DNA from 4 places in the Paenarthrobacter sp. AB444 genome. Region 4 is predicted to be linked to each of the others. Evidence: riboswitches for the same ligand, from Rfam matches in the RefSeq annotation. Region 4 holds a riboswitch; each other region holds the start of a gene.
What was found. A riboswitch is a leader RNA that binds a small molecule or an ion and turns the genes downstream of it on or off. The one in region 4 is predicted to bind cyclic di-AMP.
Positions count from the first base shown of each region.

Region 1: another riboswitch for cyclic di-AMP. It lies ahead of PQ627_RS17225 (C40 family peptidase); the one in region 4 lies ahead of PQ627_RS14320 (hypothetical protein).
Region 2: another riboswitch for cyclic di-AMP. It lies ahead of PQ627_RS06135 (NlpC/P60 family protein); the one in region 4 lies ahead of PQ627_RS14320 (hypothetical protein).
Region 3: another riboswitch for cyclic di-AMP. It lies ahead of PQ627_RS12940 (hypothetical protein); the one in region 4 lies ahead of PQ627_RS14320 (hypothetical protein).

Region 1 covers NZ_JAQZBY010000015.1:104,318-106,511, forward strand. The annotation lists gene PQ627_RS17220 (M23 family metallopeptidase) at 1-719, shown strand, start outside; cyclic di-AMP (ydaO/yuaA leader) riboswitch at 865-1,026, shown strand; gene PQ627_RS17225 (C40 family peptidase) at 1,031-1,762, shown strand; gene PQ627_RS17230 (NlpC/P60 family protein) at 1,856-2,194, shown strand, end outside.
Region 2 covers NZ_JAQZBY010000003.1:190,563-192,756, forward strand. The annotation lists gene PQ627_RS06125 (NCS2 family permease) at 1-161, opposite strand, end outside; gene PQ627_RS06130 (copper resistance CopC family protein) at 276-908, shown strand; cyclic di-AMP (ydaO/yuaA leader) riboswitch at 1,083-1,247, shown strand; gene PQ627_RS06135 (NlpC/P60 family protein) at 1,251-2,036, shown strand; gene PQ627_RS06140 (FAD-dependent monooxygenase) at 2,144-2,194, opposite strand, start outside.
Region 3 covers NZ_JAQZBY010000009.1:180,789-182,982, reverse strand. The annotation lists gene PQ627_RS12945 (sensor histidine kinase) at 1-1,007, shown strand, start outside; cyclic di-AMP (ydaO/yuaA leader) riboswitch at 1,140-1,298, shown strand; gene PQ627_RS12940 (hypothetical protein) at 1,304-2,161, shown strand.
Region 4 covers NZ_JAQZBY010000011.1:73,121-75,314, reverse strand. The annotation lists gene PQ627_RS14325 (ATP-dependent DNA ligase) at 1-908, opposite strand, end outside; cyclic di-AMP (ydaO/yuaA leader) riboswitch at 1,115-1,265, shown strand; gene PQ627_RS14320 (hypothetical protein) at 1,281-2,194, shown strand, end outside.

The DNA.
Region 1 (2,194 bases), on a different contig from region 4:
GTAAGAGCCCGATGCGCCAGGTTGCCGACTTCGCCGCAGCAAGTGGCGTCGGGCAGAAGGCCGGAGTTGCGCTTGCCGCCACCGGCCTTGTCCTGACTGTCGGGCTGCCGGCTACCAGCCCCGTCATGGCCACCTCGGAATCGGGCCAGACCGAATCCGCCCTCGCCGTTGGCGGCCCCGTAGGAAGCCAGCCCGAGGTTTCCGCGGCAGCATCGGCCAAAATCGACTTCAGCCGTGCAGCTGTTGCCACCGCCGCCGACCCCGATGGAAAGCTGAAGCAACTGCTCAGTGCCCAGTCCGCCGGCAGCATCCAGCGGTCTTCTTCCCTGGGAACCCTGGGCAGCCCCCTTGACTCCCTGGTCACGGCATCGCCCTTCGGTTACCGCGTCAGCCCCCTGACCGGTGGAACCGGAGACTTCCACCGCGGGCAGGACTTCGTGGCCCAGTGCGGTACGGCCGTCCATGCTGCAGCGGCAGGCAAAGTGACCTTCGCCGGATGGCACGAGTACGGCGGAGGCAACCGCGTTGTGGTTGACCACGGCAATGGCCTGGAGACCACGTACAACCACCTGTCCTCGTTCAACGTCCAGGTGGGCCAGACGGTCAACCGTGGCGACACCGTCGCCCTGAGCGGCACCACTGGCGCCTCCACCGGCTGCCACCTCCACTTCGAGGTCCAGGTCAACGGCGAAGTCGTCGACCCCATGGGCTGGCTCTAAGCCATTTGATGGTCTTCTCTCGCATTGATGACACGTCTCGTGACCTGAATGTGACATTCGCTTTCAATTGTTATAACCTTCAGAGCGCATCGGCTTTTTAGGGGGCCGATGCACTTGAGTGGATTGCCTAGCTCTGCCACCACTCGAGGTCCGTTCGCAAAAATCGTCTGGCAGGGGCGGGGGAACCACTTTTGGTCTTCGAATGAAGGCCTTGGGGTTAAGTCGCAAAGCTTCCCAGGAAGCAAAGCGGCCGGATGACTCCCATCCGAATCCGACAGCTCACCTCGCAGGCATTGGGAGAGGCTACCTACGTGTCATCACGCACTACCCCTGCGCGCCATCGCGCTGAAACGGTTCGTTCGAACCCGTTGAACACTCTTTCGAAGGCTGTTTCATCCAACGCCGGTACCGTGGGTCGCCAGGCCGCAGTGCTGGCAGCAGCCTCAGGCCTCGTCCTTACTGTCGGACTGCCGGCCAATGCCGCTGACACCGACGTCACCACTTCGGAAGTCTCCAGCACCCAGCAGCTGGCTGCCACCGCAGTGGTCACTGCAGAGCCCACCGCCACCGTTTCCTTCGAGAGCCCGGTCGTGGCCACCCAGGAGGCCCCCAAGGTCGTCCAGCGGGCAGCCCAGGTAACCGAGCGCACTGCCGACGACGCCGCGGCAGTCACCGCCAAGTCCTCCGAAACCAAGGATTCCGCTGCAAGCGCGGCAGCATCCGGGCTCGCCGCAATCGCCTACACCGGAATCGGCTCCCCCTACGTATGGGGCGGCACCACCCCTGCCGGCTGGGACTGCTCCGGTTTCACCCAGTGGGTCTACGCGCAGGCCGGCATCAGCATCCCCCGCGTGAACGCCTGGACGGCGATGAAGCCCACCAGCACCCCCCAGCCTGGTGACCTCGTCATGCAGAACGGCGGAGCCCACGTGGGCATCTACGTCGGCAACGGCATGATGATCAGCGCTTTGAACCCGAGCCAGGGCACCCTGCTGCATTCCGTGGCTTCCACGGGCACGTCTTCGTTCTTCACCCTCCGCTAAACACACCGATTCGGGGCTGGCTGACGTACCCCTGCCAGCCGGCCCACTACCCGCAGGTACCCCAACTGCCTGCGGATACGAAAGAGAAAAACAATGACCAGTGCACACAAAGTTGCACGGCACCGCGCTGAGGCCCCCAAGACCAGCTCGCTTGCCGTGATCGCCAAGGCCGTCAGCGTCAACGCCGGTGGCGTCGGCCGCCAGGCAGCTGTCATCGCCGCAGCGTCAGGTTTGGTCCTGACCAGCGGTATTGCTGCCAACGCTGCTGAGACCAACGTTGACCGTGAGTCGACTGCGACCACCGCTCTGGATGTCCAGTCGGCTGCCCAGGCCACGATTGCCGCAGACTCCACGGTCGCCATCTCCTATGAGCGCCCTGTTGTCACCACTGTCGAAGCTCCCGCTCCCGTAGTGGAAGAGGCTCCGGCAAAG
Region 2 (2,194 bases), on a different contig from region 4:
GCGCCGCTGGAATCGGCGCCCGAGAGGATCAGCGGGTTCAGCACAACGATGTAGCTCATGGCGAAGAATGTCGCGAAACCGCCGCGGATTTCCCTTGAGTACGTGGATCCACGTTCGGAAATCTTGAAGTAGCGGTCCACTGCAGAACCTTGTTTAAGCATGAAGGTCTCCGGGTTTTGGGGGGAGTGTGCTATCAAATCCTATGCCGTGGAATGTGGGGGCTGCGGACCATTCCCCTAGTCTGTAAGGAAGCCAACACTAGGAGAAACCGCCCCATGCGTACCATCCGTCCGCTTCTGGCCGCCGTCGTCGCCGCCTTTGCCTTCGCCTCTGCCCTGCTGTTTTCCGCGGCACCGGCGTCCGCGCACGACGTCGCGGAATCCACGGCGCCGGCGAACGGTGCCACCGTGGCTGAAGTACCGGCGTCGGTCTCCATTACGTTCAACAACCGGCCCCTGGCCATCGGTTCGGGCGTCACCGTAACCGCCGGGGGCGAGAACTGGGCGGACGGACCCGTGGAAATCATCGACAGCCAAGCTGTGCAGAAGCTGCGCCCGGGCGCGCCTGCGGGGGAGTACACGGTCGTTTGGCGCGTCGTCAGCTCCGATTCGCACCCGATCGAGGGGACCTTCAAGTTCACGGCCACCGCAGGAAGCACGACGGCGGCGAGCGGCACGGCGGCTGCCTCACCGTCCGGATCGGCGACGTCGGCCACGGTCCCGTCGGTGGGGTCGGCACCTCCTGGAACGGGGAGCAGCGCACCCGCGGCGGACGCGTCCCAGCCGTTCCCGTGGAGCATTGTTGTCATTGCGGCAGTGGCTGTGGCGCTCGTGATCTTCCTCGCGGTGACAGCGCGCAGGAAACTCGCTGCCTCCGATGACCCTGAAGGCCCCGCATCCGCGGAATAACGGGGTTTTCTACATAGCTGCGAATATCTCGGTTCGGTTACCGCGACACGCCAAAGCAACGGTTCCCGTTACTTAAATGTGACTTCGTGGCGATCATCGCGTACGGTGGTACCTGTGCCTGTTCCACGTAGCAGGCACTTCCGGCCTGATTGCCTAGCTCTGCCGCAGTCCGGAATCCGTTCGCAGACAAACCTACGGCAGAGACGGGGAACCCAATTTGGGCCGCTTACGAGCGTGCCTTGGGGTGAAGTCACGAAGCTTCCGCTCAGCGGGAGATAGTGGCCGGGTGACTCCCATCCGAATCCGACAGCTAACCTCGCAGGCATCGGGAGAGGCTCTTTCATGTCTTCACGCATTCTTCGCGGCCGTCGTAAGGCGGACAGCGTACGTCCTAATCCGTTCATCTCCATCTCCAAGGCCGTTGCCAGCAACGCTTCAGGCGCTGGCCGCCAGGCAGCCGTTATCGCAGCAGCTTCCGGACTCGTTCTGACCGGCTCCGTAGCTGCCCACGCAGCCGAGGCTCCGGCCCAGCGCGACTCCAGCCCCGCCACGGTCGCCGAGACCGCCTCCGAGGCTCCCACCAAGGTTGTCACCGCCCTTTCGACGGCGACCATCAACTTTGAGCGTCCCGCAGTTGCTTCCGTTGCAGCTCCGGTCATCGAAAAGCCGGCTCCGGTCGTTGAGGCACCTGCCCCCAAGACCGCTACCGTCACTGCTGCTGCGGCTCCTGTTGCCGCCCAGGCCGCAGTTGCTGCTCCCGCCGCTGTCGCTCCTGCTGCCGCTCCGGTGGCTGCTGCTCCTGCAGCCGGTGGCGTCAACGCTGCCATGGTTGCCTCGGCTTACGCCCAGATCGGCATCATGCAGGACTGCACCGCCATGGTTGAGCGGGCCCTCGGCTCCGCCGGCATCCCTGTTGGCGACCTGGCACCCATGCAGTTCCTGAACTACGGCAAGGTTGTCAGCGACCCCCAGCCCGGCGACATGATCGTCCAGTCCGGCCACGTTGCCATCTACATCGGCAACGGCCAGGCCATCAGCGGTGGCATCAACGGCAACCAGACGGGCATCCACCCGATCAGCTGGCTGACCGCGACGGGTCCCATCACCTACGTACGCGCTGGCGCATAAGCCTCACGCTTCAACGCAAAGGCCGGTGTCTTCCGAAGATTGATTCTTCGAAAGACACCGGCCTTTGGGCTTTAAGTATCGGTTTTGCAGCGCCACCGCCTGCGCAGCTAGGCGATGGCGATTCCCGGGCCGCCGGGCAGCGCAACCTTTGAAGAGAT
Region 3 (2,194 bases), on a different contig from region 4:
TCACGGGCCTGCCACTGGCGGACAAGCAGACTGCGGAGGCTTCGCTGGTCTGGACCATGGTGCTGGTGTCACTTGGCGGCCTGGTGGTGATCGGCCTGGTGGGAACTGTGATCATCCGTCGCACCATGCGGCCCCTGGAGCAGCTCTCCGAGGTCGCCACCAAGGTTTCGCGACTGCCTCTCGACGCCGGCGAGGTGGCACTTGCGGTGCGTGTACCGCCGTCGGCCTCCCATCCCGGGACTGAAGTTGGCAGCGTAGGCCACGCCCTGAACCAGATGCTGAACAACGTCGCGAGGGCGCTGGAGGCCCGCCAGGAAAGCGAGACAAAAGTGCGGCAATTCGTGGCCGATGCCTCGCACGAACTGCGGACGCCGCTGACGGCCATCCGTGGCTACACCGAGCTGCTGCGGATGACCGAGAACTTCACCGACGACGGCAGGAAGTCCTTGGCCCGGGTCCAGAGCCAGTCCGAACGCATGACGACGCTGGTGGAGGACCTGCTGTTGCTGGCAAGGTTGGACGAAGGCCAACCGGTGAAGGTCACGGACGTGGACCTGACGCAGTTGGTGATCGAGACCGTAAGCGACGAGAAAGTCATGGCCCCGGACCACATCTGGCAGCTGACCTTGCCGGACGAACCGATCACGGTGCGTGGCGATGCCACGCAGCTGCATCAGGTATTGGCCAATCTGCTCTCCAACGCCCGCAAACACACCGATCCCGGAACAACGGTGGTCACCGGCGTGATGCTCTCGGCAGACGGCAGCGCAGTGGTTACCGTAACGGACAACGGGCCGGGCATTCCCGGAGATTTCCAGGGCAGGATTTTCTCCCGGTTCGCCCGCGCCGACGCCGCAAGATCGGGGTCGGAAGGGACCTCCGGCCTGGGCCTGTCAATCGTCGAGTCCATCGTCGAAGCCCACGGCGGAAGCGTGGAGGTGACGTCCAAACCCGGGCGGACGGAGTTCGCCGTCCGGCTGCCGGTCGCCATCAGCAACCGCACATAACGAAACCGGCAAGGCGACTCACCGGCGTCGTGATCTCTGTTACCTAAATGTGACTTCTGCGGAATCCTCCTGTACCGTCGAAAGGGTGGGTCGCTCAAAAGGGCCCGCATCCGGGATGCGCCGAGCTCTGCCACTTCCCGGAGTCCGTTCTTACTCCGAGGCAGAGACGGGGGACCCAGAGTCTCCGGGCCCAGGCATTTGCCGGCCCTTGGGGTGAAGCCGCAGCGTGACGCGCGGCCGGATGACCTCATCCGAACCCGACAGCTAACTCCGCAGGCGCTGAGAGGTAATCACACATGTCTGAACTTAACGATCAGACGCGCCCTTCCGCGCGTCACCGCGACCAGAACGACTCCCCGTTGAAGAAGTCGCAGACCGTCCTCAAAAAGGCCGCCCGTGAGGGCAAGTCCGGCAACCGCATGCCCGTAGTGGCCGGCGTTATTGCCGCCGCACTGGGTGTTGCATCCCTGGGAACAGCCGCCAACGCCGCGCTTAGCCTTCCCGAGGCAAGCCGCGTTGCCGAGACCCGGACCGCCGCCGAGGCCAGCAACGCCAAGGCCGCTGAAGAAGCCGCCGCAGCCAAGAAGGCCGCTGACGAAAAGGCTGCTGCCGCCAAGGCCGCCGCTGACAAAGCAGCAGCTGACAAGGCTGCAGCCGACAAAGCAGCAGCTGACAAGGCAGCTGCCGACCAGGCCGCCGCTGCACAGGCAGCAGCTGAGAAGGCCGCTGCCGACCAGGCCGCAGCAGAGAAGGCTGCCGCTGACGCAGCCGCCAAGCAGGCAGCCGACGCCGCTGCTGCCGCCGCCGCAGAAGCCGCAGCCGCCGCTGCAGCCCCCAAGGCTGTTGACGACCCCGCTGCTGCCAAGGCCTATGCTGCCAGCATTCTGGGCAGCTACGGCTGGAGCGCCTCTGAGATGACGGCACTGAACACGCTGTGGGAGAAGGAATCAGGTTGGCGGACCACTGCCACCAACGCTTCCAGCGGTGCCTACGGTATTGTCCAGTCGCTTCCGGCCGGCAAGATGGCTTCTGCCGGTGCGGATTGGCAGACCAACTACCAGACCCAGATCAAGTGGGGCCTGAACTACATCAAGGAACGCTACGGCTCCCCGTCAGCTGCCCTGGCCTTCCACCTGGCCAACAACTGGTACTAAGCCAAGAGTTTCCTGAAAAGCCGCTCCCGTCCG
Region 4 (2,194 bases):
TCGATGACCAGCTCAGGGCGGAGGGGAACAAAGGAGAAGTCCTTGCCTGCGCTCCACCGGCTCTGGGCGCCGGGCATCCTGGATCCACCGGCCTCCTGGTTGGCCCACTCACCCCAAGGGTGGTCGGCAAAATCCACTTGATACGGCTCGAGTTCAGCCACCAAGGCCTCCCGCTTTGCCATGGGGAATGATGCCACGACGCCAACGTGATGAAGCCGGCCCGAGTCGTCGTAAAGCCCCAGGAGCATCGAGCCCACAACTTTCGCGGTCTTGTGCCACCGGAAGCCGGCCACGACACAGTCGGCTGTCCGCTCATGCTTGGTCTTGAACATCACCCGCTTGTTCGGCTGGTAGGTGCCGTCGAGCGGCTTGGACAGCACGCCGTCGAGCCCTGCTCCCTCAAGCTGCACGAACCATTCCTTGGCCCGCTCCAGGTCAGTCACCGCGGGCGTGACGTACACCGGCGGCTCAGCGTTGGCGAGGACTTTCTCCAAGGCCGCGCGCCGCTCGGCGAAGGGCTTTCCCGTGAGATCCTCCTCGCCCAGGGCAAGAAGGTCGAACGCCACCAACGACGCCGGCGTCTTCTCCGCAAGCATCCGCACCCGGCTGTCCGCGGGATGGATCCGCTGCTGCAACACCTCGAACTCCAGCCTGTTGCCCTGGATCAGGATGATCTCGCCATCCACCACGCATTTGTCCGGAAGGTTCTTCTTTAGGGCTTCAACGAGCTCCGGGAAGTAGCGCGTCATGGGCTTTTCGTTGCGGCTGCCCAGGATGATCTCGTCCCCGTCCTTGAAGACGATCGTCCGGAACCCATCCCACTTGGGCTCGTAATGCCCAACGTCGGGGATGTTCGGGACAGACTTGGCGAGCATGGGCGAAACGGGCGGCATCACAGGCAGGTCCATAGCTCATGTCTACCGGCCAGTAGGCGCCCAAGGCTAGTGCCTTCCGGACTTTGGCGCCCCGAAGCCTAAGCGGTAGAACCCTCTCGAAGCGGGCGGACGTACCGCCCGTTACATTAATGTGACTTTACTTTCCGGCTACTGTACGGTCGTAGGGCGACCCGAATCTCCGCTGGGCCGCTTCTGGATTGACGCCGGGCTCTGCCGCAATCCAGGATCCGCCAGACCCGCGGCAGAGACGGGGGACCCACAGTTCTCCGGGCTTGTTTTCTCCACAAGCCCTTGGGGTGAAGCCGCAACCAGCGGCCGGACGGCCTCGTCCGAACCCGACAGCTAACCTCGCAGGCGTTGAGAGGCACAACCATGTCCCCAACCATGGATAACACGCGCCGCGCGCAACTCGAACGCGAGCGCACCAAGCCAACCGGACGCCGTCGGGCCCAACCCAGCGGACAGGTCACCGGTACAGAAAGTACGACGCCGGAACCCGCCACCGCGGCGATTCCCACCACTGCGTCGCCCACGGTAGAGGCGCCCGCCGCAGCCGCTCCCACCACGCGCGCCGCCGCGCGTGCCGCTGAGCGGGAACGGGCAGCCCGCGCCGTGATTGAGCCGGCAGAAACCCCGGCAGCGAAATCCGTGCTCCCGGAACCGGCGACCGCGGCCATCCCGGTTGTCGAGGCCGCCCGGGCCGCAGCCCCCGCTTCAACCACGCCGGGCCCTCCAACGTCCGCGATCCCCATCGTCCGGCAAGAAGACGTGGCCCAGCCCGCGGATACAGTTCAGTCCGTGCGCCCGAAGCAGGATGCACCGGTCAAGCAGGATGTTCCAGAACCGGCCACCGCGGCCATACCCGTGGTCGCCGCAGCTGCACCCAAGACGCCAGCTCCTCTTAACGCTGCGGGCCTCGCCGCGACCTCGACATTCGGCCGCGAACCCCAAGCCGTCCTGCGGAAAGCCGCGTCCGTGAAGCACATGAGCCAGCGCATGGCAGTTGTTGCCGGCGCGCTGGGACTCGCCCTGACCGCAGGATCCGTGGGCCAGGCCTTGCATCTTCCCTTCTTCGGGCAGGAAGCACCCACAAGCCAAGCCGGCGGCAGCAACGCAGACCGCCAATCGGGCTCCGCCGCACCGGCACCACGGACGTCCTACACCACGGCTTCGTCCCCGTCGTCATCGGGTTCAGCCTCGTCCGAAGCCGGCCAGCCGGCAACGGTCCCGGAGGCACCTGCGGCCGTTTCGCCGTCGTCGGTTCCCTCACCGCACGTCTCCTTGGCCGCGCCGGTCTG